Regions from separate parts of the Streptomyces sp. NPDC001732 genome, predicted to be linked through region 2. Evidence: predicted binding sites of a transcription regulator. Region 2 holds the regulator's gene; the other holds the start of a gene.

Region 1 (14,832 bases), on a different contig from region 2:
GCGCGGCGTGAAACGTACTCCTCTATCTCCCGCATCGGGGGCCGCTCCTCGGTGTCCACGGCATGGGTGCGCGGTACGAAGCCGTCCGCGCCGCGCTCGAACTGGGTGAGCGCGGGCCGCACCAAGTGGCCCCGGGACAGGCGTAGTTGGGCGGTCCGGTAGATCGCCGCCGCCATTCGGCCCAGTGCCTGCCCGTCCTGGTGCCGGTGCTTGCGCACCCCCACGTCCACCTGGGCCAGCGCGTCCAGCCCCACCGTGTGCAGGGCGTCGACCAGCAGTCCCAGCTCCACTCCGTAGCCGACGGGGAACGGCAGCTGTTCGAGCAGGGAGCGGCGCACGGCGTACTCACCGCCCAGCGGCTGGACGAAACCGGCCAGCTGCGGCCAGTGCAGATTGAGCAGCGGGCGGGCCACCAGCTCGGTCACCCGGCCCCCCTGGGCCGCCGCCCCGCCGGGACCGTCCCCGAAGGGGCGGTCGTACATCGCCTTCACGAACTGCACGTCCGGATCGGTCAGCAGCGGGCCGACGATGCCGGAGACGAAGTCCGCCGAGAAGTCCTTCAGGTCGGCGTCGACGAAGCAGACGATGTCGCCGCCGGTGACCAGGAGGGACCGCCACAGCACCTCGCCCTTGCCGGGCACGGCCGGTATCCGGGGGAGTATCGCGTCGCGGTGCACCACCCGGGCGCCGGCCTCCCGGGCCACCTGCGAGGTGGCGTCCGTGGAGCCGGAGTCGATCACCACCAGCTCGTCGACCAGCGAGACCTTCTCCATCAGCTCGCGCCGGATCGTGGCGACGATGTCACCGACCGTCGCCTCCTCGTCGAGCGCGGGCAGCACGACGCTCACGCTGCTGCGGCGCGGTTCCCCGGCCTTGGCTGCCAGCAGACGCTCCAACGGACGGTCGGCGGCCGACCAGGAACGCCCGGCCAGCCAGCGTTCGACCTCTTCCAGCACGGTCGATACTCCCTGTATGTGATCCATCTCGCGGTTCGGACGGCTGTCTCGGCAGCCTGATGCTTCGGTTACAGTCTTGAACAACGCGGATGACCGTCGCATGTCGGGGTCCATCTGCCAATAAACGCCCGGATCGAAGATCCGGTGCCAAAGAGCTCATCCAGAGGGACTGAGGGAACGGCCCGTTGAAGTCCCGGCAACCCTCCTGCCGACCGCGAGGACACGGTGGGGAAGGTGCCAATTCCGTCTTGTGGCGAAATGCGCCACAAGGAAGATGAGGAGAAAGGGCCTCCGCCATCATGGCTGTGCAGACCGTTGCAGCGAACACCGATTCCTCCGTTTCCCCCGTCGACCTCGGACCTGCCGCGGCGCTTTCCTGCCGCGAGTGCGGCGAGCGTTTCGACCTCGGCCCCGTCTTCGCCTGCGCGTCCTGTTTCGGACCGCTCGAAGTGGCGTACGACCTGCCGAGCGGCTCCCCCGACGAGCTGAAGAAGCGCATCGAGGCCGGCCCGAACAACATCTGGCGCTACGCGCCGCTGCTGCCGGTCCCCGCGGACGTCGCGGACAAGCCCAACATCAACCCCGGCTTCACCAAGCTGGTCAAGGCCGACAACCTCGCCCGCGAGCTGGGCGTCACCGGCGGCCTGTACGTCAAGGACGACTCCGGCAACCCGACGCACTCCTTCAAGGACCGGGTCGTCGCGATCGCCGTCGAGGCCGCCCGCGCCTTCGGCTTCACCACCCTCTCCTGCTCCTCCACCGGCAACCTCGCCGGTGCGGTGGGCGCCGCCGCCGCCCGCGCGGGCTTCCGCTCCTGCGTGTTCATCCCGCACGACCTGGAGCAGGGCAAGGTCGTCATGGCCGCGGTGTACGGCGGTGAGCTGGTCGGCATCGAGGGCAACTACGACGACGTCAACCGCTTCTGCTCGGAGCTCATCGGCGACCCGCTCGGCGAGGGCTGGGGCTTCGTCAACGTCAACCTCCGCCCGTACTACGGCGAGGGCTCCAAGACGCTGGCGTACGAGATCTGCGAGCAGCTCGGCTGGCGGCTGCCGGACCAGATCGTCGTCCCGATCGCGTCCGGATCGCAGCTCACGAAGATCGACAAGGGTCTTCAGGAGCTGATCAAGCTCGGTCTCGTCGAGGACCGGCCGTACAAGATCTTCGGCGCCCAGGCCGAGGGCTGCTCCCCGGTCTCCGCCGCCTTCAAGGCCGGTCACGACGTCGTGCGCCCCCAGAAGCCGAACACCATCGCCAAGTCCCTCGCGATCGGCAACCCGGCCGACGGCCCGTACGTCCTGGACATCGCCCGCCGCACCGGCGGCGCGGTGGAGGACGTGAACGACGAGCAGGTCGTCGACGCCATCAAGCTGCTGGCCCGCACCGAGGGCATCTTCGCGGAGACGGCGGGCGGGGTGACGGTCGGTGTGACGAAGAAGCTCATCGAGGCCGGGGTCATCGACCCGGCGCTGACCACCGTCGTCCTCAACACGGGCGACGGCCTCAAGACCCTCGACGCGGTGGCCGCCACCTCGCAGGCGACCGCGACGATCCGCCCCAGCCTGGACGCGTTCCGCGCTGCGGGCCTTGCCACCAGCTGACCACCCGGGACTCCAGGAAGGCCACCCCATCATGAGCGTCAAGGTCCGCATCCCCACCATTCTCCGCACCTACACGGGCGGCCGGGCCGAGGTCCCGGCGGAGGGCACGACCCTCTCCCAGGTCATCGAGTCCCTGGAGAAGAACCACCCGGGCATCGCCGCCCGCGTCCTGGACGACCAGGGCAAGCTGCGCCGTTTCGTGAACGTGTACGTCAACGACGACGACGTGCGCTTCGAGAACGGTCTGGAGACGGCCACGCCGGACGGCGCCGGCATCTCGATCATCCCGGCCGTCGCGGGCGGCTGCTGACACACCGTCCGGCCGCATGCCGACCCATCCGAACGGAATTGCCCTCTCCGGTTTCGAACCTCTTCGGGTTTGAAACGGAGGGGGCAATTCTGCATGGTTGAGCGCGGTAGAGTGTGGGAAGTCCCCCCAGCTGCCCGTGCCGCCCGCATACGAGAATGCGCCGCGCCACGACAAGATGCAGCCAAAGTGCCCGGACCCCCTGCGGCATAAGTCACTTTTGTCTGGCCCGACTTGCCCTGGAACCTTATGAATTCCCCATATTCGGGCGTTCGGTGCTGTCGAGATTTCTCGTCCGATTGACCTGTTGCAGAGGGCAGTTGGGCAGATACATTCGGCCGCGGTCGACGCGTTCCGGCGCACGCACCCTCTCCTGTCGGAGGGTGGGTTCTGACCCGGGACCGCGAAGTGCGGCCCCGCGCAAGGGCCAGTAATAGGGGAGTTAGGCATGGCTCAGGGCACCGTCAAGTGGTTCAACGCGGAGAAGGGGTACGGCTTCATCGCGGTCGACGGTGGTGCGGATGTTTTCGTCCACTACAGCGCGATCCAGATGGACGGGTACCGCACCCTCGAAGAGGGTCAGCGAGTTGAGTTCGAGATCTCGCAGGGCCAGAAGGGGCCCCAGGCGGACATGGTCAAGCTCGCCGTCGGCTGAGCACGGCGCGGTCGGCCAACGACACCACTCACGCACGGAGGTCCGTACCCCCCAGGGGTACGGACCTCCGTGCGTTCCGGTGTGTCGCCCGGCGCCGCCCCTTCTCCGGGGGCGCTTGCGCCCTCCCGTCGCCCGACCGCCATCCCTCATCGGGCCTTCTTCGAAGGCGCTTGCACTCTCCATGGTCGAGTGCTAATTATTGGCGTTAGCACTCTCCAGGTGAGAGTGACAGAACTTGGATCGGGCCGGTGAGGCCCGCAGGCCGGCGGGGCAAGGAACCACCGGTCACGCAGGCCGTCCGTCGCGGGCGCCTCCCGGTCCGGAGAAATCCACCCCTGTCCGGGAGGACCACTTCACATGGCCAAGATCATCGCGTTCGACGAGGAGGCCCGGCGCGGTCTCGAGCGCGGCATGAACCAGCTCGCCGACGCCGTCAAGGTCACCCTTGGCCCCAAGGGTCGCAACGTCGTCCTTGAGAAGAAGTGGGGCGCCCCCACGATCACCAACGATGGTGTTTCCATCGCCAAGGAGATCGAGCTGGAGGACCCGTACGAGAAGATCGGTGCGGAGCTGGTCAAGGAGGTCGCCAAGAAGACGGACGACGTCGCCGGCGACGGTACGACCACCGCCACCGTTCTCGCCCAGGCCCTCGTCCGCGAAGGTCTGCGCAACGTCGCCGCGGGTGCCAACCCGATGGCCCTCAAGCGGGGCATCGAGAAGGCCGTCGAGGCCGTCTCCGCCGCCCTCCTGGAGCAGGCGAAGGATGTCGAGACCAAGGAGCAGATCGCTTCCACGGCCTCCATCTCCGCCGCCGACACCCAGATCGGCGAGCTCATCGCCGAGGCCATGGACAAGGTCGGCAAGGAAGGCGTCATCACCGTCGAGGAGTCCCAGACCTTCGGTCTGGAGCTGGAGCTCACCGAGGGCATGCGCTTCGACAAGGGCTACATCTCGGCGTACTTCGCCACCGACATGGAGCGCATGGAGTCGTCCCTCGACGACCCGTACATCCTGATCGTGAACTCCAAGGTCAGCAACGTGAAGGACCTCCTTCCGCTGCTGGAGAAGGTCATGCAGTCCGGCAAGCCGCTGCTGATCATCGCCGAGGACGTCGAGGGCGAGGCCCTGTCGACCCTGGTCGTCAACAAGATCCGTGGCACCTTCAAGTCCGTCGCCGTCAAGGCCCCGGGCTTCGGTGACCGCCGCAAGGCCATGCTCGGCGACATCGCCATCCTCACCGGTGGCACCGTCATCTCCGAGGAGGTCGGCCTCAAGCTGGAGAACGCCGGTCTCGACCTGCTCGGCCGCGCCCGCAAGGTCGTCATCACCAAGGACGAGACGACGATCGTCGACGGTGCCGGTGACAGCGACCAGGTCCAGGGCCGCGTCAACCAGATCCGCGCCGAGATCGAGAACTCCGACTCGGACTACGACCGCGAGAAGCTCCAGGAGCGCCTCGCGAAGCTGGCCGGCGGCGTGGCCGTCATCAAGGCCGGTGCCGCGACCGAGGTCGAGCTCAAGGAGCGCAAGCACCGCATCGAGGACGCGGTGCGCAACGCCAAGGCCGCCGTCGAGGAGGGCATCGTCGCCGGTGGTGGCGTGGCTCTGCTCCAGGCCTCGGCCGTCTTCGAGAAGCTGGAGCTCTCGGGTGACGAGGCGACCGGCGCCAACGCCGTGAAGCTGGCCCTGGAGGCCCCGCTGAAGCAGATCGCCGTCAACGGCGGTCTCGAGGGCGGCGTCGTCGTCGAGAAGGTGCGCAACCTGGCCGTCGGCCACGGTCTGAACGCCGCGACCGGCGAGTACGTCGACATGATCGCCGAGGGCATCCTCGACCCGGCGAAGGTCACGCGTTCCGCCCTGCAGAACGCCGCGTCCATCGCCGCGCTGTTCCTCACCACCGAGGCCGTCATCGCCGACAAGCCGGAGAAGGCCGCCGCGGCTGCCCCGGGCGGCATGCCGGGCGGTGACATGGACTTCTGATCCTGACGGATCGGTAGTTCCTGCGCAGCTTTGCCGCATCGGCCCCCGGACCACCTGGTCCGGGGGCCGATGTCGTTCCCGGTGCTTTCGCCCGCGGCGCCCGTCCGTTACGGAAGCCGGTCGAGCAGCCAGGTGGAGAGTTCCTCCGTCACCAGGGCGTGCCCCTCGTTGCGGGAGGCGAGCCTGAACTCGTCCAGCCCGCTCGTCTCGTACGGAAGCCGGGAGATGTCCATGTACAGCTCCTTGTCCGTGTCCAGGTCGCCGATGTCCACCGCGCTGACGGACGGCACGAAGCAGTGCGAGCGGATGCGCACGTCGGTCTTGAGGCCGAGCGGGGCGGCGAGCGCGTTGAGCCCGTCGGCGAGGATGCCGAAACCTTCCAGCGAGCCGCCGGGCGCGCCGTCGATGGACGGCAGCCCTCCCGTGCGGATCTCTCTCGTCTTCTGCGTCACCACCCGCAATTCCGCGGCGAGTTCGTCGTCGCCGGGGGGCTGGGTGTAGAGCCTGGTGCCCGCGATCGACGGCCCCCTGCCCTCCAGGGCCAGTTCGCCCGCCCGCGCGTCGGTGCCGATGCCGTCGGCCGCGCCGTTGGCGACGCCGATCAGCCGCGGCCTGCGCGGCCATTCGCCGACCGTCCGCATCTCGGCGAGGAACGCGGTGCGTTCGTCGCTCCGCTTCGGTGTGCCGTCCCACTCCTCGATGTGCCGCCACAGCAGCTGACGGGCGGCCGGGCTGTTGATCTGGTCGGAGAACCGGCTGTCGAGGTCCCTGATGTAGTGCGCGAACGCCTGGAGCGAGAGCGGGACCCAGGCGCCGCGGTGCGGGCTGTCGTACGAGAAGTACAGCCCCGTCCGGTGGTCGACGTCCCGGCTCTCCATCGCGGCCAGCGCGTGTCGGGTGACGAGGCCGCCCGTGCCGAATCCGCCCACGGCCAGCGGGGTGCGGCCCTGCTGCTCGGCGGCGGTGCGCAGGATCGCGGCCTGTGCGGTCGTGGAGTTGTCCGGAATCGACGCACCGCGTTCGTGGAAGCCGAGGAGGACGACGTCACGGCCGCGACGGCGCAGTTCGCTGATGAGCGCGTAGTCGCCGAACTCCATGGCCTCCCAGGCGGACACCAGCGTGCTGGGCCCCGTGCCGAAGCCGTCGGCGACGATCACGGGCCGTACGAGCGCCTTGTTCCCCTCGCCGAAGTAGACCCGGGCGGTGCCGCCCGGCAGCTCCCACACGGCGCTGGGCGGCAGCGGGAGGGAACTGTGCGGTTCGGCGTCCAGGCGGGGGCCGGGGACCAGGGCGATGGGGGGCCTGTTCTGGAGCCCCGAGGCGATCTGCGCGTGGGACGGTTCGGACATGGGTCGTTCCCCTTTGGGCTGGTTCGTCACAACACGCGCAAAGGGGAGCACGGGGTGTAGTGGTCCGGTCAGGGAAGCGGCTCAAACCACCCCCAGGTGGGAGCCGGTTTCGGACAGGGGGTGACCAGGGGGAGGGGCGGCCGGGGGTCAGTGGCGCGTGTGCCCGGCGCGGTGGGCCAGCGCGGCCCGGACCCCGCTCATCCGCTCGCGCACCCCTTCCGCCGGTACGGCACCGTCCGGGCCGGCGGGCCGGGCGGCCGGTTCGCCCCGGCACTGCCCGCACCGGCCGCCGATCAGGGCCCGTTCGCTGCCCGGCGCGCGGCACTCGCTGCATTCGAGGGTGCGCAGCACCGTTCGCTGTTGCGCCGAACTCACCCGTTCGGGTGGCATCTTGTCGGTGAGTCGCCTGCGGACGAGGGCCGCCGCGTGATGGACGGGGGTGGGGAGCCCGTCGGTGAGGGCGTGCAGCAGTTCCGCCTCCGTGGCGCCCCGCTCGAACCACGCCGTGACCTGCGGTTCCAGCGCCGCGCAGTCCGCCGCCGACAGGGTGAGCGAGGGTGCGGTGCGCCCCAGCGCGGCGAGCAGGACGAACGCGCGGGAGCGGGTGGGCCGCTGCCGGGACTCCTCCGGTGGTACGTCGCCCCTGGTGAACGCCGCCCACCACGCGTCGTCCCGCGCGGTCCGGGAGAAGAACGTGCGGGTCACCCAGAGCAGGCACTCGTCCCGGGCCACGCACTCGCTGCCGCGCCGCAGACGCCCGGCGTTCTGGAGCCGGTTGAGCGCGGTGCGCAGGGCGCACTGGCCGTACGGAAGCACCTTGGCCAGGGTCTTCACGGAGATGTCGGCGCCCTCGGGCAGCCGGTCGAGATACGCGGCGATGGACGCCTCACGGGCCGGAAGATGCGCGAAATCGCGTTCCGTACGAGGGAGTTGAGCGGGCGCCGAACGCTTTCCGTACCCCGGACCGGCCATCGGATGCGGGTGCGAGGGGGTGAGAGGGGAGATGTGCGGTGCGCGGGGCGCAGCACTAAGCTGACTGTCAGCCATGAGATCGCGATGCCTTTCTGAGATCGCAAGGGCCTTGCGATCGAAGTGGTCAGACCCCTGTTTTCGGTGTTCTCACCACCGGCAGGGGTCGTTCTACTTCTGCAGGGATGGCCCTGCTCCCGGAACGCTAGAGGGTCGCCACCGTCCGTGGCAAACCGGTCACAAGGGGTCAATGCGAGGTTGACTCGCCGACCGTCCCGTCGGCCAACTCGCCGGACAGGGAGGGTGGGTGGGTACGGACCCACCCACCCGTTCCTCGAAAAGAGCGCTCGGACTCCGAGGCTTGAGCCCCGGTACGACGACGGGCGACCGGGGCGGTGGGGGCCTCGGTCGCGACGGACCTCGGTCGCGACGGACCTCGGTCGCGACGGGCCTCAGTCGCGGTGGGGCTCAGTCGCGGCGGGGGCCGATGACGGTGTCGCCCTCGTGCACGGTGATCGCCAGGGCCGGGCAGATGTCGGAGGCGTCCAGGACCCGTTCGTCCGGCTCGATCCCCTCGGCCCGCGCCCGTGCGCGCTCGCCGTCCAGGGCGAACACCTCGGGGACGGTTCCCGCGCACATGCCCGATCCCTGGCACAGCCGCTGATCGACGCGTACGTTCCAGCTCATCGCGGTCACCAGCCGATCGGCATGACGCGCGGCCCACGCACCAGCATCTCGGACTTCCACGTCACGTCGTCGGCCAGCCGCAGCCCGGGGAAGCGGGTGATGAGCGCGGACAGGGCCTCCTGGAGCTCCAGCCGGGCCAGCGGGGCGCCCAGGCAGTGGTGGACGCCGTGGCCGAATCCGAGGTGCTGGTTGCCCTCGCGGGCGACGTCGAGCACCCCCGGGGCCGTGAACCGCAGCGCATCGCGGTTGGCCGCGCCGACGGCGACCAGGACCGGGCTGCCCGCCCGGACGAGGGTCCCGCCCACCTCGATGTCCTCGGTGGCGTACCGGGGTTGACCGGCACCGCTGCCCAGCGGCACGAAGCGCAACAGCTCCTCCACCGCGTTCGGGACGAGCTCGGGCTCGGCCCTGAGCCGGGCCAGCTGCTCCGGGTGGTCGAGCAGGGTGAGGACGAAGTTGGGGATCTGGGAGGCGGTGGTCTCGTGCCCCGCCACGAGGATGCCGACGCACAGGTCGACGAGCTCCAGCTCGGAGAGCCGGTCGCGGCCGTCGCGGGCCTCGATCAGGGCCGTCATCAGGTCGTCCTGCGGCTCGCGGCGGTGCTGCTCGATCAACCCGGCCATGTAGGCGCGCAGTTCGTCGCGGCTGGCCTCGAATTCCTCCGCCGTGAGGGAGCTGGTCGACAGCGCGTCGTCGCTCCACACCCGGAAGCGCGGCCGGTCCTCGGTGGGCACGCCCAGCATCCGGCAGATCACGGCCACCGGCAGCGGCAGCGCGAACAGGTCCACCAGGTCCGCCGGCTGCCCGGCCGCCTCCATGTCGTCGAGGAGGCCCGCGGCCAGCTCCCGCACCTGGGGGCGCAACTTCTCGACCTGTCGGACCGTGAACGCCTTGGCGACCAGGGAGCGCAGCCGGGTGTGGTCCGGCGGGTCCATGCCGAGGATGCCGCCGTCGCGCTGCCCCTCGGACTGCCGGGGCTCGTCGTGCGAGGCGGCGGCGGCCCGGCTGAAGCGCTGGTCGCCGAGGACGAGCCGGGCGTCGGCGTAACGGGTGACGAGCCAGGCCGGTTCGCCGTACGGCATCTGGACCCGTAACAGCCCCGGCCGGTCCCGTACGCGCTCGTACTCCTCCGCGAGCTGGAGTCCTTCGGCGGTGTTGAAGGGATAGGCGAGGGGCGCGGCATCTGCTGTGGTCACTGCGGGCCTCCCATATGTAAGCAGCTGCTTACAAACGTAGAAGCGGTCCTTCCGGAAGGTCAACAACGCTTTACGGCCGTTATCCTGACGGGCCGTTCGAGAGGAAATCCGCCATGAAGCCCGCCCCCGCACCGCCCTCCGAAGAGCGTCGTCGGGACTCCGCGGCCACCCGGCGCCGACTGCTGGAAGCCGCCCGCGACCTGTTCGCGGAGCGGGGCTACGAAGCGACGACGGTGCGGAGCATCGCCGAGCGCGCCGGGGTCAACCAGGCCCTGCTCTTCCGTTACTTCGGCTCAAAACGGGGTTTGCTCACGGAAGTCGTCGCGCAGGGCGGTCTCGAACAGTTGCGCGCGACCCCACCCGACCAACTCTTCGAGACGGCCCTGCGCTCGATGCTGACCCGCAGCGCGGGCGGGACGGAGGACCGTTCCCTGGAGGTCTACCTGCGCTCCATGGGCCGGGGCGACGAGGCGTCCGGAACCCTGCGGGAGCTGGGCGAGGAGTACCGGAGCGCGCTGGCCGGGCTGTCCGGTACGGAGGACGGCGCCCTGCGCGCGGATCTCGCCATGGCCTGGCTGCTCGGCATAGGCCTGATGCGGACGGTCGTCGCCCACGAGCCGCTCGCCGGAGCCGACCCGGACGACGTCTGCCGGCTCGTGCTCGGCACGCTCGACCACCTCTGGTCCGCGCCCGCGCCCGAGGCCGGGGGCGCGGGCGGTACGGCGTAGCGGGCGGCGGGACAGTAGAAGAACAGGGGAACAGGGGAACAGGAAGGGGCGGCCCGGCGTCGTGCCGTGCCGCCCCGTGAACGGTGGACGCTTCCGCCCGGTGGCCGTTTCCGTCCCGGTTCAGCGGTGGTCGCGCTCGAAGGAGGCGAAGGCCACCTCCTGGCGCCATTCGGCCGCCGCCTTCGGGTTCTCCGCCAGGTAGTGGGCGCAGCGCAGGCTCGGGCGGTCGTCACCCGGGCGGCTGCCCTGGCAGACGGGGACCGGGCGGTAGTCGGACCGGGCGCTGCCCGCGGTCCACAGGCTGCGGCCGTCGTGGAACGCGTACTCCAGGGCGGCGCGCGCCAGGTCCTTCAGCTCGGTGTAGCTCAGGCCGTACGTACGGGCCGCGTACTGGTACTCGTGGCTGATGTCGATCCGCGAGACCCCCGGGTCGTCGGTGGACAGGACCACCGGGACGCCGTAGCTGCGGTAGGCGTTGAACGGGTGGTCGGCGCCCGCGATGCCGAGGATCTGCTTGTTGCTGGTGAACGGCACCTCGACCGCGACCCCGCGCCGCGCCATCGTCCGCGCGAGCTGCCGCCAGTCGTCCTCGTGGACCAGGTCCACACCGTGCCCGATGCGTTCCGCCCCGGCGACGAGGACGGCCTCCCGGATGTGGAAGGTCAGGTCCTTCGGCTTGACGAGACCGGGCGCCAGCTCACCGGCGTGCAGGGTGAGGTGGGTGTCCGGGTACTGGGTGCGCAGGTACTTCAGCATCCGCATCTGGAGGCTGTAGTTGTCCAGCGAGCTCTGCCAGTCCTCGGGCTGGACGAGGTTGACCGCGACGAAACGCGGGTCGCGCTCGGCCAGCCGCATGCCGACCGCCATCTGCGTGAACACCCGGGCCGGGGAGCTGCCCCGGGACACCTGGGAGATCCACCTGACGGGCAGGCGGCAGCCCGGGGCGGGGCGGGGGGTGTCGCAGTGCGCGGTCTCCCGGAACTGCGCGTCCGAGTCGTCGGCCTCCTGGATCGCCTCGTCCACCACCCGGTCGAGCTTCCCGCCGGCCACGAGCTTGCGGAGGAAGGCCGCCAGGTCGGCGTCGTAACCCACCTGGTCGGCCAGTGCCTTGGCGCTGTCCGAGGCGGGCGAGACCATCGTTTCCAGGTAGAACTGGTTGTTCTTGACGACGGTGTCGGCGACGTTCGCGAGCATCTTGCCGCGGGCGTACCAGGTCGCCATGCCGAACTTGTCGAACGTGTCGAAGAAGTGGTCGTGCCCGGACTCGCCCGGCGGGAAGTCCTGCATGGACCAGGCCCGGATGACCTGCTGCCGGAACGCGGCATTGGTCAGGGCGTCCGAGGCGGGCCGCTTGCCGGGTCCGCACGGCGGGGCGACGGCCTTCATCGACGCGTCGATGCACAGCCCCTGCTCGGCCGCGAGCTTGATCAGGTACTCCGTCGTGACGGCGCCCGACAGGTGGTTGTGCAGGTCACCTCCCTTGGGCAGGGCCTTGAAGAACTCCTTCAGCCGCTCCGGCCTGTCCCGGAGGGAGTCGAGGTACGCGGAGGTCCGGCGTTCGGCCGGGGTCACCGGGCGGTGCGCGGCCTGCGCCGCGGGCCGCGGCGCAGGCTCCTTCGCGGGGGCGGCGGCGGCCGGAAGAGCCGCGAGCAGGGACAGCGCGGCGAGTGCGCCGAGTCCGGCCGGAAGCAGTGACTTGGGACGGTGTGCCGTCCGGAATGTTGGAATCACGGCCGAATGATCGCGTTCGGCGAGGAGGTTTCCCGCCCGAACCGCATATACGGGCTGAAACGTCCACTCGATCGAGTGGGCAGCGATCATGCGGAGCAATCGGCTGCTCGATGACTGCTACGCCGTTGTCGTTGTCACACTCCGCCCCGGTTGTCATCCGAGCGTCACCCGTCCGTCACTCGACCGGTTGTCCGTCAGGCAGCTTTTTGCCAACCACCTTGTGGAGGTGTGGAGTTGCCGCGACCGTGCTCGGGTCCGGATCGGACGCATACAACGGGAGGTGCGCGGTGCGCAACAAGAAGAGAATTCTCGGCCGGATCACAGCGTTGGCGAGTGCGGTACTGGCCGTTGCGGGGCTCGGACTGATGGGTGCCCCGTCCGCCGCCGCCGTCGACTACTACTACGAACTCCCCTACCCGGCGGGCGAGTCGTACATGGTCACCCAGGGCCCCGAGGGCACGTACTCGCACGTCGGCCCGTACAACGAGCACGCCTGGGACTTCGGGCTCCCGGCGAACTACGAGGTCTCCGCCGCGCAGGGCGGCACGGTCCTGGTCTCGGACTGGTCGCAGTACTGGCAGAACGGCATCGAGGTGATCATCCGTCACCCGAACGGCCAGTGCACCCAGTACATCCACCTCAACAGGGCGATCTACAACCGGGGCGACTGGGTTCCGCAGGGCCGCATCATCGGCTGGTCGGGCGGCACGGGTGCGGCGACCGCCCCCCACCTGCACTTCTCGGTCGTCGACTGCAACACCCGCGTGAGCCTGCCGGCCACGATCCAGGGCTGGAAGCCTCCGACGGGCTCCTGGCCGGTCAGCGTCAACACACGCGCCTGACGGACCCGGCCCTGCCCCCGCCGCGTCGACCGGCGGGGGCCACTGAGCCAGTGCTCTGACCGGGAAGGTTCACCGGGTTGGTGGTCGTGACGGTTGGATGTGCGGTGACGTCCGATCCGGGCGCTGGAGGCGCGGTGGCTGAGCCTGTCCGTGTACGCAGGCCGACCGACCAGGAGGGGCAGAAGCTGCAGCAGATCGTGCGCCGGGGCAGCACGAGTTCGGTGCGCCACCGGCGCGCGATGATGCTGCCGGCCTCGGCCGGCGGAAACCGGGTGCCTGCTCCGGCGCCGCGGCATCACCTTCCAGCGCACCAAGACGTCAACTACTCGGTCTTTCACGGCCGAGTAGTTGACGAGAAGGACAGCGACAGAAGGACGACTCAGGAGGCGGACGGCTCGATCTCCCCCGCGAAGACGATGACCTGGTCGATGAGGCTCCGTCGCAGATGGACGACATCCGTTCCCGCCAGGCGGGGGCCTCCATCAGGCGTGGTGAAGACCCACTGGTACCGGGCCCATTCGCCAGGCATGTCCACCGCCGAGCAGCGCACCATCGTGCCGGTCCCCGCCGGGTGGCGTCGGATGTCCAGCACGAACTGCTCGACCGCCGCGATTCCTTCGCTGCGACCCAACGGCCCCCAGAAGACCACGTCTGAGGTCAGGGCCTGGGAGAGCAGGGCAGTCACATAGCTGTCGTCCGAAGCGTTGAACGCGGAGATGAACGTGTCGATCGCGGAGCGTGCGGTCTCTTCCTGCATGCCCCAGTAATACCAGCCGTTTCGCGTGCGCTCGACCCACGAGCCGCCTTCCGACCACGGTGAACCATCCCGGTCACAGCACTAGACGTCCTTGAGGTCGGCGACGAACGAGGTCCAGGCAGCGGCCCGGAACACCAGTGTCGGCCCCTCGGTCATCTTGGAGTCGCGCACCGGGACGATGCCGGGGTGGCCGTCGGCGACTTCGAGACAGTTGCCGCCGTCGCCTCCGCTGTACGTGGACTTGCGCCAGGTCGCGACTTCGAGGCAGTCCCCGCCACTGCCTCCGCTGTGGGAGGACTTGTGCCAAGTCGCAGCGGACAGGTCGTAGTCAGGACTGCTGAGCTTCATGGGCGTAATCCTCCGCTGCCGACTCGATCATGGCCAGAGACGCTTCCGGTGACAATGCGCCGGCCACGAGTAGGTCGTAAGTCGGTTCGTACTGGGCGACGGGGCCCGGTTCGTCCAGCAGTTGCCCCGATCCGAGGCCGTCAAGACAGACGAGCGGAGGTGCGTCCGAGAACGACATCAGCTTCAGGCCGCCGTCCATCGAGAGGCCCGCCTTCTCCCTGCGGTGACGGAGTTCGGCGCCGAGCAGGGCACGTGGCGAGGAGGAGGGATCGAGTTTTTGGGCCCCGGCATGACAACTCCCTGTGACACACGTGCGGTTGTTGGGTCTGCGCCTCTTCCAGGCTAACGCCGCGTTGGACACGCTGGGTATGCATTCCCATTACTCAGCGTGGAAAGGGATGGATCATGACGATGACCGAACGACGCAAGGCGACGGAGAGCAGAGTGCGGGCGGCGGAGGAGGCGGTGGCGCGACTGAAGGAGAGTTTCTCGGGGGTCGGGATCACGCTGCCCTCGCTGCGGATCGACCCGGTGACGTGCGCGGGGGCCGAGCCGGAGTCGCCGTTGGTGGACCTCGGGCGGTGCAATCTCGACACGGCGTTGCGGCTGAGCGTGGTGCTGGAGGCGCAAGGGATGGCCGGCCATGAAAGGTGAGGGATTCGAGGGGGATGCGCCGGAGCTGGGCTCGTTCGCGGTGGACACCCGGGACGGCAGGGTGGGGCGCGT
Region 2 (14,832 bases):
CCGGCGGGGAGGAGGACGCCGAGAAGGCCGAGGAACCCGTGGCGACCGCCCTCGCCTACCGGATCACCTCCGGCGGCCGGACGCTCGGCGCCGTGCTCCTCGGGCGGGAGGGCCTCGTCCGCGTCCCCGACGAAGTGGCCGCGCTCATCGAGGACTTCGTGCGTCGGGTCGGCCTCGCCGTCGGCGCCGCCCGCGAGTACACCCGGCAGGCCACCATCAGCCGCATCCTGCAGCGCGCGCTGCTGCCGGGCAAGGTCGCCGACATACCCGGTGTCACCAGCTCGCTGGTGTACGAACCCAGCGACGACGGCGTCGTCGGCGGCGACTTCTACGACATCTTCCCGTGCCCAGGCGACCGCTGGTGCTTCGTCCTCGGCGACGTCCAGGGCAGCGGACCCGAGGCCGCCGTCGTCACCGGCCTCGCCCGGCCCTGGCTGCGGCTGCTGGCCCGCGAGGGCTTCGGCGTCGGCGAGGTCCTGGACCGGCTCAACCGGCTGCTCCTCGACGACGCGATGGAGGCGGCCGAGGCCGCCGCGCTCATGGTGGCCGCGGCGGGCGGCCAGCAGACGGCGGACACCGGACAGTCCCGCTTCCTGTCCCTGCTGTACGGGGAGCTGGTGCCGCTGCCCGGCGGCGGGGTGCACTGCACCCTGGCCAGCGCCGGCCACCCGCTGCCGCTGCTGCTGCGGCCCGACGGCGAGGTCCGCCCGGCCGCCGAGCCGCAGATGCTGCTCGGGATCTTCGACGACGTCGCGTACGAGAGCCAGAGCTTCGAGCTGGCACCGGGCGACAGCCTGCTGTGCGTCACGGACGGGGTGACGGAGCGGCGCTCCGGAGAGCTGATGTTCGATGACGGGGACGGACTGGCCCAGGCCCTGTCCGGCTGCTCCGGCCTGTCGGCGGACGGCATAGCGGACCGGATCAAGCGAGCCGTGCACGAATTCGCCGAGCGACCGCCCGACGACGACCTGGCCCTGCTGGTGCTCCAGGCGGGATGAGACGGACCGGCTCCGGTGCGGACGGAAGGCCGGTACGGGCACGGCGTGGGCGGAGGCCGGTGCGGCCCCGGTGCGGGCGATGGGCCGGGCACGGGGCGGTGCGGGCGAAAGGCCGGTACGGGGGCGGTGCGGACCGGGTTCGGCACGGCCGGGGACCGGTGCCGGGCCTCGTGATCATGGGCGTGGCCCGAAGGCCCCGGGCGCCGAGCGACAATGGGCGGTATGCCTTCCGTACTCCCCGATGGTGAACCCGTACCCGACGACGGGGCGCTGCCCCGCCATGCCCTGGAAGGCGCCGCCGGCCGGCCGCTCGGCTTCTACCTGCACGTCCCGTACTGCGCGACCCGCTGCGGCTACTGCGACTTCAACACCTACACCGCGACCGAGCTGCGCGGCTCCGGCGGTGCGCTGGCCTCCCGGGACAACTACGCCGAGCACCTGATCGGCGAGGTCCGCCAGGCCCGCAAGGTCCTCGGCGACGACCCGCGCCCGGTCCGCACGGTCTTCGTCGGCGGCGGTACGCCGACCCTGCTGGCCGCCGCCGACCTGGTCCGGATGCTGGGGGCGATCCGGGAGGAGTTCGGGCTCGCGGACGACGCCGAGATCACCACCGAGGCCAATCCGGAGTCCGTGGGTCCGGCCTATCTCGCCGAACTGCGGGAGGGCGGCTTCAACCGGATCTCGTTCGGGATGCAGAGCGCGCGGCAGCACGTGCTCAGGATCCTGGACCGCACGCACACGCCGGGACGGCCCGAGGCATGCGTGGCCGAGGCCCGGGAGGCGGGCTTCGAACACGTCAACCTCGACCTGATCTACGGCACGCCGGGGGAGTCCGACGACGACTGGCGGGCCTCGCTGGACGCGGCGATCGGCGCGGGGCCGGACCATGTGTCGGCGTACGCGCTGATCGTCGAGGAGGGCACGCAGCTGGCCCGCCGCATCCGGCGCGGCGAGGTCCCGATGACCGACGACGACGTCCACGCCGACCGGTACCTGATCGCGGAGGAGACGATGGCCGCGGCCGGCTTCTCCTGGTACGAGGTGTCGAACTGGGCCCGCACGCCCGAGGGCCGCTGCCTGCACAACGAGCTGTACTGGCGCGGGGCCGACTGGTGGGGCGCCGGGCCCGGGGCGCACAGCCACGTCGGTGGGGTGCGCTGGTGGAACGTGAAGCACCCGGGGGCGTACGCACAGGCCCTGGCCGAGGGGCGGTCGCCCGGGGCCGGGCGCGAGATCCTCTCCGCGGAGGACCGCCGGGTCGAGCGGATCCTGCTGGAGCTGCGGCTCGTGGACGGCTGCCCGCTGTCCCTGCTGACCCCGGCGGGGCTGGCCGCCTCCCGCCGCGCCCTGGCGGACGGCCTCCTGGAGCCCGGCCCGTACGAGCGGGGGCACGCGGTGCTCACGTTGCGGGGGCGGCTGCTGGCGGACGCGGTGGTGCGGGATCTGGTGGACTGAGGGGGCGGGAGCGGGGCGCAGGGCGCGGGTGGGAGTGCGCCTGCGGCGGGCCTTTTCCCCTGCCCGCTCCTCCCGTAACCGGGGGCTCCGCCTCCCGGACCCCCGCTCCTCAATCGCCGGAGGGGCTTGTTGCGGGCGCCGTCACGAAGTCGATCAGGTGCTCCACCGAACCCAGCAGGGCCGGTTCCAGGTCCCGGTACGAGCGGACCGCGGACAGGATGCGCTGCCAGGCCGCGCCGGTGTTCTCCGGCCAGCCGAGCGCGCGGCACACACCGGTCTTCCAGTCCTGGCCGCGCGGCACCACCGGCCAGGCCGGGATGCCCACGGAGGACGGCTTCACCGCCTCCCACACGTCGATGTAGGGGTGCCCCACCACCAGGACGTCCGCCTCCGACACCCGGTCGGCGATCCGGGACTCCTTGGAGCCGGGCACCAGGTGGTCGACCAGGACGCCCAGCCTGGCGTCCGGGCCGGGGGAGAACTCGCGCACGACGGCCGGGAGGTCGTCGATGCCCTCCAGGTACTCGACGACCACGCCCTCGATCCGCAGGTCGTCGCCCCAGACCCGCTCGACCAGCTCCGCGTCGTGCCGGCCCTCCACGTAGATCCGGCCCGCCCGCGCGATCCGGGCCCGCGCCCCCGGGACCGCGATCGAGCCCGAGGCCGTGCGGGCGGGGCGCGCCGGGGCGGCGGCCGAGGGGCGTACGAGCGTGACCACCCGGCCCTCCAGCAGGAAGCCACGCGGCTCCATCGGGAACACCCGGTGCTTGCCGAAACGGTCCTCCAGGGTCACCGTCGGCCCCTGGGCCGTCTTCTCACAGCGGATCACCGCACCGCAGAATCCGGTCGAGACCTCCTCCACGACCAGATCGGGCTCGGCGGGGACCTCGGGAACGGGGGCGGACCTCTTCCACGGCGGGGTCAGGTCGGGCCGGTAGCTGCGCATCGGACGACGATAGGACGACAACGGGTCACGACACGCCGAAGCGGTCGGCCAGTTGTCCGCGCTGCTCCCGTACGAACGCCGCGTCCACCACCGCCCCGTGCCCCGGTACGTACACCGCGTCCTCGCCGCCCAGCTCCAGCAGCCGGTCCAGCGCGGCCGGCCAGCGGGACGGGAACGCGTCCCGGCCCGCCTGCGGCTCACCGGACTCCTCGACCAGGTCGCCGCAGAGCACGATCGCCGGGGAGCCGGGCACGACCGCCACCAGGTCGTGGCCGCTGTGCGCGGGGCCGAGGTCGGCGAGCAGCACCTCGCGCCCGCCGCCCAGGTCGAGCGTCCGCTCCCCGCACACCTGGTGCTGCGGCACCACCAGCGCGTCGACGGCCTCCGCCGCCTCGTGCTCGGAAATTCCCTGGCGCACCGCGGAGACGCGCAGGTCGTCGGCCTCCCGCCGCATCATCTCCGCCGTGCCGGCCGCGCCGTAGACCTCGGCGCCGGAGAACGCGGCGGTGCCCAGCACATGATCGAAATGGGGGTGGCTGAGTGCGACATGCGTCACCCTCCGGCCCAGCAGGGCCTGCGTCTGGGCCCGCAGTTCCGCGCCCTCGCGCAGTGACGATCCGGTGTCGTACAGCAGCACTCCGTCCGTTCCGGCCACCAGCGCGACCGTCGCGTCCCACCCGGGAAGGCGCCGTCGGCCCACTCCGTGACCGAGTCGCTCCCAGCCGTACTCTTCCCAAGAGGCGTTCATACCGCGACGCTATCGGCAACCACCTGCGAACGTCTCGCGGCGGTGTGGCCGGTCGCCCTTGCTAGGCCCCCACTCGACCGCCGTACACTGACCGGGGGATTGCTGGCACTCGCGATGACAGAGTGCCAGGGGGATTCCCGGGAAAGAGCCGGGAAGGCCCGGTGGCCGACCGAGGAAACACAGCTGGAGGTGTGCGCGATGCTCAGCGAACGCAGACTCGAAGTGCTTCGTGCCATCGTCCAGGACTACGTCGGCACCGAGGAGCCCGTCGGCTCGAAGGCGCTCACCGAGCGGCACAAGCTGGGCGTCTCCCCGGCGACCGTCCGCAACGACATGGCGGTGCTGGAGGACGAGGGCTTCATCGCCCAGCCCCACACCAGTGCGGGACGCATCCCGACGGACAAGGGCTACCGGCTCTTCGTCGACAGGCTCGCGGGGGTCAAGCCCCTCTCGTCGCCGGAGCGCCGCGCCATCCAGAACTTCCTCGACGGCGCGGTCGACCTCGACGACGTCGTGGGCCGCACCGTACGGCTGCTCGCGCAGCTGACCCGGCAGGTCGCCATCGTGCAGTACCCCTCGCTGACCCGGTCGACGGTGCGGCACGTGGAACTGCTCTCGCTGGCGCCGGCCCGGCTGATGCTCGTGCTCATCACGGACACCGGCCGGGTGGAGCAGCGGATGATCGACTGCCCCGCTCCGTTCGGCGAGACCTCCCTCGCCGATCTGCGGGCCCGGCTCAACAGCCGGGTCGTGGGACGCCGTTTCACGGACGTCCCGCAGCTGGTGCAGGACCTGCCGGAATCCTTCGAGAGCGAGGACCGGGGAACCGTGTCCACCGTGCTCTCCACCCTGCTCGAAACCCTCGTCGAGGAGACGGAGGAGCGGCTGATGATCGGCGGCACCTCCAACCTCACCCGCTTCGGGCACGACTTCCCCGTGATGATCCGGCCGGTGCTGGAAGCACTGGAGGAACAGGTCGTGCTGCTGAAGCTGCTCGGCGAGGCCAAGGACTCGGGCATGACCGTACGTATCGGGCACGAGAACGCCCATGAAGGGCTCAACTCCACGTCCGTCGTCGCGGTCGGCTACGGTTCGGGCGACGAGGCAGTCGCCAAACTCGGCGTGGTCGGACCGACCCGCATGGACTACCCCGGAACGATGGGAGCGGTACGCGCAGTGGCACGTTACGTCGGACAGATCCTGGCGGAGTCGTAAGTGGCCACGGACTACTACGCCGTACTCGGCGTGCGCCGCGACGCATCTCAGGACGAGATCAAGAAGGCATTCCGCAGGCTCGCCCGCGAGCTGCATCCGGATGTGAACCCCGATCCGAAGACCCAGGAGCGGTTCAAGGAGATCAACGCCGCCTACGAGGTGCTGTCGGACCCGCAGAAGAAGCAGGTCTACGACCTCGGCGGCGACCCGCTGTCCGCCTCCGGCGGTGCGGGTGCGGGCGGATTCGGACAGGGTGGCTTCGGCAACTTCTCCGACATCATGGACGCGTTCTTCGGCACGTCGTCGCAGCGCGGGCCCCGTTCGCGCACCCGGCGCGGCCAGGACGCGATGATCCGGCTGGAGATCGATCTCGCCGAGGCGGCGTTCGGCACCACCAAGGACATCCAGGTCGACACGGCCGTCGTCTGCACCACGTGCAGCGGCGAGGGCGCCGCGCCCGGCACCTCCGCGCAGACCTGTGACATGTGCCGCGGCCGCGGTGAGGTCTCCCAGGTCACCCGGTCCTTCCTCGGCCAGGTCATGACCTCGCGCCCCTGCCCGCAGTGCCAGGGCTTCGGTACGGTCGTGCCGACCCCGTGCCCGGAGTGCGCCGGTGACGGCCGCATCCGCTCCAGGCGCACGCTCACCGTGAAGATCCCCGCCGGTGTCGACAACGGCACCCGCATCCAGCTCGCGGGCGAGGGCGAGGTCGGCCCCGGCGGCGGCCCGGCCGGCGATCTGTACGTGGAGATCCACGAGTTGTCGCACGCGGTGTTCCAGCGCCGCGGCGACGACCTGCACTGCACGGTCACCATCCCCATGACGGCGGGCGCGCTCGGCACGAAGGTGCCGCTGGAGACGCTCGACGGCCTGGAGGAGGTCGACATCCGGCCCGGCACCCAGTCCGGCCAGTCGGTGCCGCTGCACGGCCGCGGTGTCACGCATCTGCGCGGCGGCGGGCGCGGCGACCTGATCGTGCACGTCGAGGTGATGACGCCGACGAAGCTGGACCCGGAGCAGGAGCGACTGCTGCGGGACCTGGCGAAGATGCGGGGCGAGGAGCGGCCCACCGGCCAGTTCCAGCCCGGCCAGCAGGGGCTGTTCTCCCGGCTGAAGGACGCCTTCAACGGGCGCTGACGGCCCCGCAGGTCCTGGACCGGGACGGGCCCGCTCGGCGGGCCCGTCCCGCGTTCGTGACCGGGGCGTCCGCGGCCGGATGCGGCGGTGGACGGAGCCGCTTCGGGCCGGAGCGGGCCCGCGGGCCGCGGGCCGCGCACGCCCGGTCGTGCCGGACATGGCACGATGCGGTCATGCCCTCCGCATTGACCGATCTCTGCCGGTATCCGATCGTGCAGGCCCCGATGGCGGGCGGCGCGTCCTGCCCGCAGCTCGTCGCGGCCGTCGCCGAGGCGGGCGGGCTCGGCTTCCTGGCCGCCGGGTACAAGACGGCGGACGGCATGTACCACGAGATCAAACAGCTGCGCGGGCTGACCGGCCGGTCCTTCGGCGTCAACCTCTTCATGCCGCAGCCGGCGCTCGCCGACCCCAGCGCCGTCGAGGTGTACCGGCACCAGCTCGCGGGCGAGGCAGCCTGGTACGAGACCCCGCTCGGCGACCCGGACCGCGGCGGCGACGACGGCTACGAGGCCAAGCTCGCCGTCCTCCTGGACGATCCGGTCCCGGCCGTCTCGTTCACCTTCGGCTGCCCGACGCGCGACACCCTCGACGCGTTCGCCGGCGTCGGCACGTACACCGTCGTGACGGTCACCACGCCCGAGGAGGCCCAGGCCGCTCAGTGGGCGGGCGCGGACGCGGTCTGCGTCCAGGGCATCGAGGCGGGCGGCCACCAGTCCACCCACCACGACGACCCGCAGACCGACGGCACCGGGATCGGGCTGCTCTCGCTGGTGACCCAGGTCCGCGAGACCGTGCAGATACCGATCGTCGCCACCGGCGGGCTGATGCGCGGCTCCCAGATCGCCGCCGTGCTCGCGGCGGGCGCCGATGCGGCGCAGTTCGGCACGGCGTTCCTCGCCTGCCCCGAATCCGGGGCGAGCCCGCTGCACAAACGGGCGCTGACCAACCCGCTGTTCGTACGGACCGCCCTGACCCGGGCGTTCTCGGGCCGCCCGGCCCGCGGCCTGGTCAACCGGTTCATGCGCGAGCACGGTCCGTACGCCCCCGCCGCCTACCCCCAGGTCCACTACCTGACCGCCGGGCTGCGCAAGGCGGCGGCCAGGGCCGGGGACGCCCAGGGCATGGCGCTGTGGGCGGGGCAGGGCCACCGGATGGCACGCGAGCTGCCGGCCGGCCGGCTGGTCAGGCTGCTCGCCGAAGAACTGGACGCCGCACGGGCGGCAGTGAGCACAGGGAGTACGCAGTGACCGCACCGGTCTTCGTCGTCGAACAGGTCCCCGACGGGCCCGAGTTCGTCCTGGAAGGATCCGAGGGCAGGCACGCCGTGTCGGTGAAGCGGCTGCGCGCAGGTGAGGACGTCGTCCTGACGGACGGGCGCGGGCGCTGGGCCGAGGGCGTCGTCGGGGCCGCCGAGGGCAAGGACCGGCTCGTCGTCACCGGCCTCACCGGGGCCCGCGAGGAGCCCGGACCCGTGCCCCGCATCACCGTCGTCCAGGCGCTGCCCAAGGGCGACCGGGGCGAGGTCGCCGTGGAGACGATGACGGAGACCGGCGTCGACGGGATCGTCCCCTGGCAGGCGTCGCGCTGCATCACCCAGTGGAAGGGCGAGCGCGGTCTCAAGTCCCTGGCGAAATGGCGCAACACCGCCCGGGAGGCGGGCAAGCAGTCCCGCCGGGTGCGCTTCCCCGACGTGGCGGACGCGATGACGACCAAACAGGTCGCCGCGCTCCTGGCCGCGGCGGACTTCGCCGCCGTCCTGCACGAGGACCGGGACCACCAAAGCGAGCCGCTGGCCACCGTCCCGCTCCCCGAACAGGGCAGGATCGTGCTGGTCGTCGGCCCCGAGGGCGGTGTGTCGCCGGACGAGCTGGCGGTCTTCACCGGGGCGGGCGCCCGGACCTGCCGGCTCGGGACGAGCGTCCTGCGCACCTCGACCGCGGGCACGGCGGCGACGGCGCTGCTGCTGGGGCGTACCGGCCGCTGGTCGTGAACCCGGCCCGCGCCCGGCGGAGGAACCGGGGCGGGGCGGAGGACCGGGACACGGGGGAGCCGGGGCGATCGGCGCTGCCGCGACGGACGCCCGGTCCCGACTCCGTGCCACCACGCCCCGTTTGACGTCCGGTCGGACACCCGGCGCACGCGCCGGAGCCGCCCCCGATTGTGGCCGCAAGCCGTCTACCGTTCCACGGGTGAACGGTGGGAAGCTGCCCGTATGGGGACAACAAGGGCATGGGGCCGGCGAAGGCCCCGACGTTTTCTGGCCGCTTCCGTACTCGCGGGCGCGGCGGTCGCGGGCGTTGCCGCCTGTGAACCCGTCGACGGGCTGAACTCCGTTTCCATCGCCGTGACCACCGACCGGGTCGGCACCAGCGCGCTGGAGCGCAACGGCGTCGACGTGCAGTGGCTGAGCTGCACGGCCGGGGTCGACCGGGGCCGTACCGGGACCTCGACGCCCTCCGCCTCCGCACCCCGGGTCGCGAAGGTCGACTGCACCGGCAAGACCGGGAGCGGCAAGGACATCGCGCTCACCGGCAAGGTGACCCAGGAGGTCGGCGGGCGGTGCGTGCGGGGGGACCTGAGCGCCACGGAGGGCGAGCGGTCCGTCTTCCGGGCGGATGTGCTCGGCAACTGCGACGCCGCCCCGTCGGCCGGTGTGGTGACTCAGCCACCGCCGGCCGGTGGCGGCGGTTTCCGGCCCACGGTCACCGTGACCGTCACGGTGACCGAGGGGTTCCGGGGCAAGTAGGTGTTCCGGGGCGAGCGGGCGTTCCCGGAGCGCGCGGGTGAGCGGGCGAGGGGGCGTGCGCGGGTCCTCGGCCCCCGGCGGACTCCGGCCAACCCGGTTACGCGGAGCACGCCCGCGGCCTAGGGTGATCGTGTGACACAGCCTGCCTACCTCCGATACCCCCATGTCCAGGGTGATTTGATCGCCTTCACCGCCGAGGACGACGTCTGGCTGGCGCCGCTGGACGGCGGCCGGGCCTGGCGCGTCAGCGCCGACAACCGGCCTGTCACCAACCCTCGGATATCGCCCGACGGGACATGGGTCGCGTGGACCTCCACCCGGGACGGGGCGCCCGAGGTGCACATCGCGCCGGTCGACGGCGGCCCCTCCGTCCGGCTCACCCACTGGGGGGACCTCCGGACCTCCGTACGCGGCTGGACGCCCGAGGGCGACGTGCTGGTCGTCACCGCCCACGGGCAGGCCTCGTACCGGCGCAGCTGGGCCAGGGCCGTCCCGGTCGACGGCGGGCCCGCGCGGACCCTGCCGTACGGACCGGTCGGCTCGCTCGCGCACGGGCCGGGCGGACGGGTCCTGCTCCTGTCGGCCACCATGGGCCGCGAGGCCGCCACCTGGAAGCGCTACCGGGGCGGCACGGCGGGCAAGTTGTGGATCGAGGCGGAGGAACCGGCCGACGGCCCGGCGGAGTTCGTCCGGCTCCACGCCGACCTCGACGGGAACATCGAGGCCCCGATGTGGATCGGCGGCAAAACCCCCGACGGAACGGGACCGGGAGCCGGGGCACGCGTCGCCTTCCTCTCCGACCACGAAGGCGTCGGCGCCCTCTACTCCTCGCTCCCCGACGGCTCCGACCTGCGCCGTCACACCGGTATCGAGGACTTCTACGCCCGCCACGCGACCACCGACGGCACCCGCGTCTGCTACGCGTCGGCCGGTGAACTGTGGCTCCTGGACGACCTCGACGGCGACGGGCCCCGCCGCCTCGACATCCGGCTCGGCGGCCAGCGCGCCGACCTCCAGCCGCACCCCGTGCACGCCGCCGGTCACCTCGACTCCGCCTCCCCCGACCGTACGGGCCGGGGCAGCGCCGTCGCCACGCGCGGTGCCGTGCACTGGGTCACCCACCGCGAGGGCCCGGCCCGCGCGCTCGCCGCCGAACAGGGCGTACGGGCCAGGCTGCCCCGCACCTTCCAGGCCGAGGGCGACCAGCACGTCGTCTGGGTCACGGACGCCGAGGGCGACGACGCCCTGGAGTGCGCACCGGCCACCGGCACCGCGCCGGGAGCCGTGCCGCGCCGCCTCGCCGCGGGCCGCATCGGCCGGGTCCTCGACCTCGCCCCGGCCCCGGACGGCAGCCGGTTCGCCGTCGCCGCGCACGACGGTCGGGTACTGATCGTCGAGCGGGAGAGCGGCGAGGTCCACGAGGTGGACCGCAGCGAGCACGGCGACGCCTCCGGCCTGGTCTTCTCGCCCGACTCCGCCTGGCTCGCCTGGTCGCACCCCGGCCCCGAGCCGCTCCGGCAGCTCAAGCTCGCCCACCTCGCGGACCTCTCGGTCGCCGAGGCCACGCCGCTGCGCTTCCGGGACTTCTCGCCCGCGTTCACCGTCGACGGCAAGCACCTCGCGTTCCTCTCCGAGCGGTCCTTCGACCCGATCTACGACGCCCACGTCTTCGACCTGGCGTTCATCGGCACCTGCCGCCCGCACCTGCTGACGCTCGCCGCCACCACGCCCTCCCCGTTCGGCCCGCAGCGGCACGGCCTGCCGACCGAGCGGGAGAAGGGCGGCGAGGGCGAGCACGACAACCCGACCGCGCTGCCCGTCACCCGGATCGACCTCGAAGGGCTCGCCGACCGGATCGTCCCGCTGCCCGTCGAGGCCGCCAGCTACTCCACGCTGCGCGCCGCGAAGGACGGGCTGCTGTGGCTGAACCACCCGGTGACCGGGGTGCTCGGCACGAGCGGCCCCGGCCCCGACGCCCGGCGGCCCGAGACGGTCCTGGAACGGTACGACCTGGAGAAGCTGCGCTGTGAGGAACTCGCCTCGGACGTCGGCGACTTCGCGGTCAGCGGCGACGGCAGGCGGATCGCCCTGCAGACCCGGGGCAAGCTGCGCGTCGTACCGTCCGACAGCCGGGTCCCGGCCGACGACGACCACGACGGCGACGGCGTCACCGTCGACCTCTCCCGCATCCGGCGCATCCTCGAACCGGCCGCCGAATGGCGCCAGATGTACGACGAGGCCGGGCGCATCATGCGGGACAACTTCTGGCACCCCGACATGAACGGCGTCGACTGGGACGGGGTACTGGACCGCTACCGCCCGGTGCTGGAGCGGGTCGCCACCCACGACGACCTGATGGACCTGCTGTGGGAGGTGCAGGGGGAGCTCGGCACCTCGCACGCCTATGTGCGGCCGCCCGGCGGCTGGCGCGACGAATCGGTCCGTCAGGGCCTGCTCGGCGCGGACATCTCCCGTACCGACGAGGGGGCCTGGCGGATCGACCGCATCCTGCCGTCCGAGAGCTCCGACCCGGCGGCCCGTTCGCCGCTCGCCGCGCCCGGGGTCGCCGTGCGCGTCGGGGACACGCTCCTGGCCGTCGACGGCCGCCCCGTCGACCCGGTGACCGGCCCCGGACCGCTGCTCACCGGCTCGGCCGGCAAACCGGTCGAGCTGACCGTCTCACCGGCGGACGGCGGGGACCCGCGCCATGTCGTCGTCGTGCCGACCGACGACGAGCAGGCGCTGCGCTACCACGCGTGGGTCGCCGACCGGCGGGCCCATGTGCACGAGCGCTCCGGCGGGCGGCTGGGCTACCTCCACATCCCCGACATGGTCGGCTCGGGCTGGGCCCAGCTCCACCGGGACCTGCGGGTCGAAGTGGCCCGCGAGGGACTGGTGGTGGACGTCCGGGAGAACAGCGGCGGCCACACCTCGCAGCTCGTGGTGGAGAAGCTCGCCCGCCGCATCGTCGGCTGGGACGTGCCGCGCGGCATGCGGCCCTCCAGCTATCCGCTGGACGCGCCGCGCGGCCCGGTGGTGGCCGTGGCCAACGAGTTCTCCGGCTCGGACGGCGACATCGTGAACGCCGCGATCAAGGCGCTGCGCATCGGCCCGGTGGTCGGCACGCGGACCTGGGGCGGGGTGGTCGGCATCGACAGCCGGTACGAGCTGGTGGACGGAACGTCGGTCACCCAGCCCAAGTACGCCTTCTGGTTCGAGGGTTACGGCTGGGGCGTGGAGAACCACGGCGTCGATCCCGACGTCGAGGTCGTGATGGCGCCCCAGGACCACGCGGCGGGGCGGGACCCGCAGTTGGACGAGGCGATCCGGATCGCCCTGGAGGCGCTGGAGGAGACACCGGCGAAGCGGGCCCCGGAGCAACCGGGGGCGTAGGAACGGCCGGAGGCGGGGGCGGGCGCACCGCCCCTCCTCCGGCGGCGTGCCCGTCCGCCCCTCCGGGGGCGCGTCCGCCGCCTCCCGGCTCCAGGCCCGGCCGCACCCGGTCACGGGAAGGGACGGGGCCGAGGTCCGTCGTCGACGCCCCTATACCATGCCGTACAACGATCACCACCTACCCGAGGAGCCGACCCCATGGCGGGAGAACCGCAGCCGGACTGCCTGTTCTGCAAGATCGTCTCGGGTGAGATCCCGGCGACGATCGTCCGGGAGACCGAGACCACCGTCGCCTTCCGGGACATCAACCCGCAGGCCCCCACGCACGTGCTCGTCATCCCCCGCGTCCACCACCCGGACGCCGCCTCCCTCGCCGCCGCCGAGCCGGCCGTCGCCGCCGACGTGCTGCGCGAGGCCGGGCAGGTCGCCGCCGACGAGAAGATCGTGGACAGCGGCTACCGGATCGTCCTCAACACCGGCTCCGGCGCGGGCCAGACCGTGTTCCACGCGCACGCCCACGTCCTGGGCGGTCGCGGAATGCAGTGGCCCCCCGGCTAAGGGCTCTCCCGTAATCCCCGGTGGATCAGCGCGCGGCGTCAGATGCGGTGCATCGCAAGACGGAGGGGCGTCCGCATACTGGATGTATTCGGACGTTCCGACAACGCAGCGAGGATGGGGTCTCCCCTGCTCGAGCGCAGCCGAGAGCTCGGGGAAGTAGCTGTCGTCGCGCGCCCGCCGGGGATTACGGGACAGCCCTTAGGTCCCGGACCATCGCCCAGAACCGATCGACCGGAACGGATCGACGCACACCGTGTCCCCACGCGAACTCGTGGTCCTCGGCACCGCGAGCCAGGTGCCGACCAGACACCGCAACCACAACGGCTACCTGCTGCGCTGGGACGGCGACGGCATCCTCTTCGACCCCGGAGAGGGCACCCAGCGCCAGATGCTGCGGGCCGGTGTCGCCGCCCACGACATCGACCGGATCTGCGTCACGCACTTCCACGGCGACCATTCGCTCGGTCTGGCCGGGGTGATCCAGCGGATCAACCTCGACCAGGTCCCGCACCCGGTCACCGCGCACTACCCGGCGAGCGGACAGCGCTTCTTCGAACGGCTGCGGTACGCCACCGCCTACCGCGAGTCCGTCGACCTGACCGAGGCCCCGGTCGCCGCCGACGGGGTGCTCGCCACCACCGACACGTACACCCTCAGTGCCCACCTGCTCTCGCACCCCGTCGAGTCGTACGGCTACCGGCTCGTCGAGCCCGACCGGCGGCGCATGCTGCCGGAGAAGCTCGCCGAGCACGGCATCGCGGGGCCCGACGTCGGCCGGATCCAGCGCGAGGGCGCCATCGGGGACATCACGCTCGACGACGTCTCCGAGCACCGGCGTGGCCAGCGGTTCGCGTTCATCATGGACACGAGGCTCTGCGACGGCGTGCACGTGCTCGCCGAGGGCTGCGACCTGCTGGTCATCGAGTCGACCTTCCTCGACGAGGACGAACGGCTCGCCACCGACCACGGCCATCTGACCGCCGGACAGGCGGCCCGGGTGGCCCGGGACGCGGGCGTGCGGCACCTCGTGCTGACGCACTTCTCGCAGCGGTACGACGACCCGGCGGTCTTCGAGGCCCAGGCCCGCGCCGCGGGGTTCGAGGGCGGGCTGACCGTCGCCCGGGACCTCGACCGGATCCCGGTACCCTCCCGGCACATCTGAAACACACCGGCACCACCGTCTGTGAGCGTGAAACCCGTGCATCTGCCCAAGGCCGAACTCCACCTCCACATCGAAGGCACCCTCGAACCCGAGCTGGCCTTCGCGCTCGCCGAGCGCAACGGCGTGCGCCTGCCGTACGCGGACACCGAGGAACTCCGTACCGCCTACCGCTTCGAGGACCTGCAGAGCTTCCTCGACCTGTACTACGCGTTGATGGCGGTGCTGCGCACCGAGGAGGACTTCGAGCAGCTCGCCGACGCCTACCTCGCCCGCGCCGCCGCACAAAACGTCCGGCACGCGGAGATCTTCTTCGACCCGCAGGCGCACACCGCCCGCGGCGTCCCGATCGGCACCGTCGTCGAGGGGCTCGGCCGGGCGCTGGAGCGCAGCGAGGAGAAGCACGGCGTCTCCACCCAGCTGATCATGTGCTTCCTGCGCGACGAGTCGGCCGAATCGGCGCTGGAGACCCTGGAG

What was found. Region 2 encodes HrcA, which represses chaperone genes, less so after heat shock. Its sites were predicted from a motif close to TTNGCACTCNGNNNNNCNGAGTGCNAA; they were not measured.
Positions count from the first base shown of each region.
Region 1: a site for HrcA is predicted at 3,689-3,715, ahead of groL (chaperonin GroEL). Genes of this name have one in related genera too.

Region 1 is NZ_JBSFFY010000072.1:5,793-20,624, forward strand. Features, by position in the region: gene ACWCXX_RS35275 (glucosyl-3-phosphoglycerate synthase) at 1-956, opposite strand, end outside; SAM riboswitch class I at 1,110-1,237, shown strand; gene thrC (threonine synthase) at 1,256-2,557, shown strand; gene ACWCXX_RS35285 (ubiquitin-like small modifier protein 1) at 2,589-2,867, shown strand; gene ACWCXX_RS35290 (cold-shock protein) at 3,313-3,519, shown strand; gene groL (chaperonin GroEL) at 3,877-5,499, shown strand; gene ACWCXX_RS35300 (hypothetical protein) at 5,607-6,848, opposite strand; gene ACWCXX_RS35305 (hypothetical protein) at 6,996-7,895, opposite strand; gene ACWCXX_RS35310 (ferredoxin) at 8,286-8,504, opposite strand; gene ACWCXX_RS35315 (cytochrome P450) at 8,510-9,700, opposite strand; gene ACWCXX_RS35320 (TetR/AcrR family transcriptional regulator) at 9,814-10,428, shown strand; gene ACWCXX_RS35325 (adenosine deaminase family protein) at 10,549-12,159, opposite strand; gene ACWCXX_RS35330 (M23 family metallopeptidase) at 12,447-13,001, shown strand; partial or broken gene ACWCXX_RS35335 (IS630 family transposase) at 13,136-13,339, shown strand; gene ACWCXX_RS35340 (nuclear transport factor 2 family protein) at 13,381-13,758, opposite strand; gene ACWCXX_RS35345 (DUF397 domain-containing protein) at 13,840-14,106, opposite strand; gene ACWCXX_RS35350 (Scr1 family TA system antitoxin-like transcriptional regulator) at 14,087-14,305, opposite strand; gene ACWCXX_RS35355 (hypothetical protein) at 14,512-14,760, shown strand; gene ACWCXX_RS35360 (hypothetical protein) at 14,750-14,832, shown strand, end outside.
Region 2 is NZ_JBSFFY010000001.1:210,845-225,676, forward strand. Features, by position in the region: gene ACWCXX_RS00825 (SpoIIE family protein phosphatase) at 1-998, shown strand, start outside; gene hemW (radical SAM family heme chaperone HemW) at 1,212-2,453, shown strand; gene ACWCXX_RS00835 (DUF3097 domain-containing protein) at 2,563-3,399, opposite strand; gene ACWCXX_RS00840 (MBL fold metallo-hydrolase) at 3,425-4,147, opposite strand; gene hrcA (heat-inducible transcriptional repressor HrcA) at 4,346-5,362, shown strand; gene dnaJ (molecular chaperone DnaJ) at 5,363-6,499, shown strand; gene ACWCXX_RS00855 (nitronate monooxygenase) at 6,673-7,746, shown strand; gene ACWCXX_RS00860 (16S rRNA (uracil(1498)-N(3))-methyltransferase) at 7,743-8,489, shown strand; gene ACWCXX_RS00865 (hypothetical protein) at 8,712-9,245, shown strand; gene ACWCXX_RS00870 (S41 family peptidase) at 9,378-12,638, shown strand; gene ACWCXX_RS00875 (histidine triad nucleotide-binding protein) at 12,837-13,196, shown strand; gene ACWCXX_RS00880 (ribonuclease Z) at 13,450-14,358, shown strand; gene ACWCXX_RS00885 (adenosine deaminase) at 14,395-14,832, shown strand, end outside.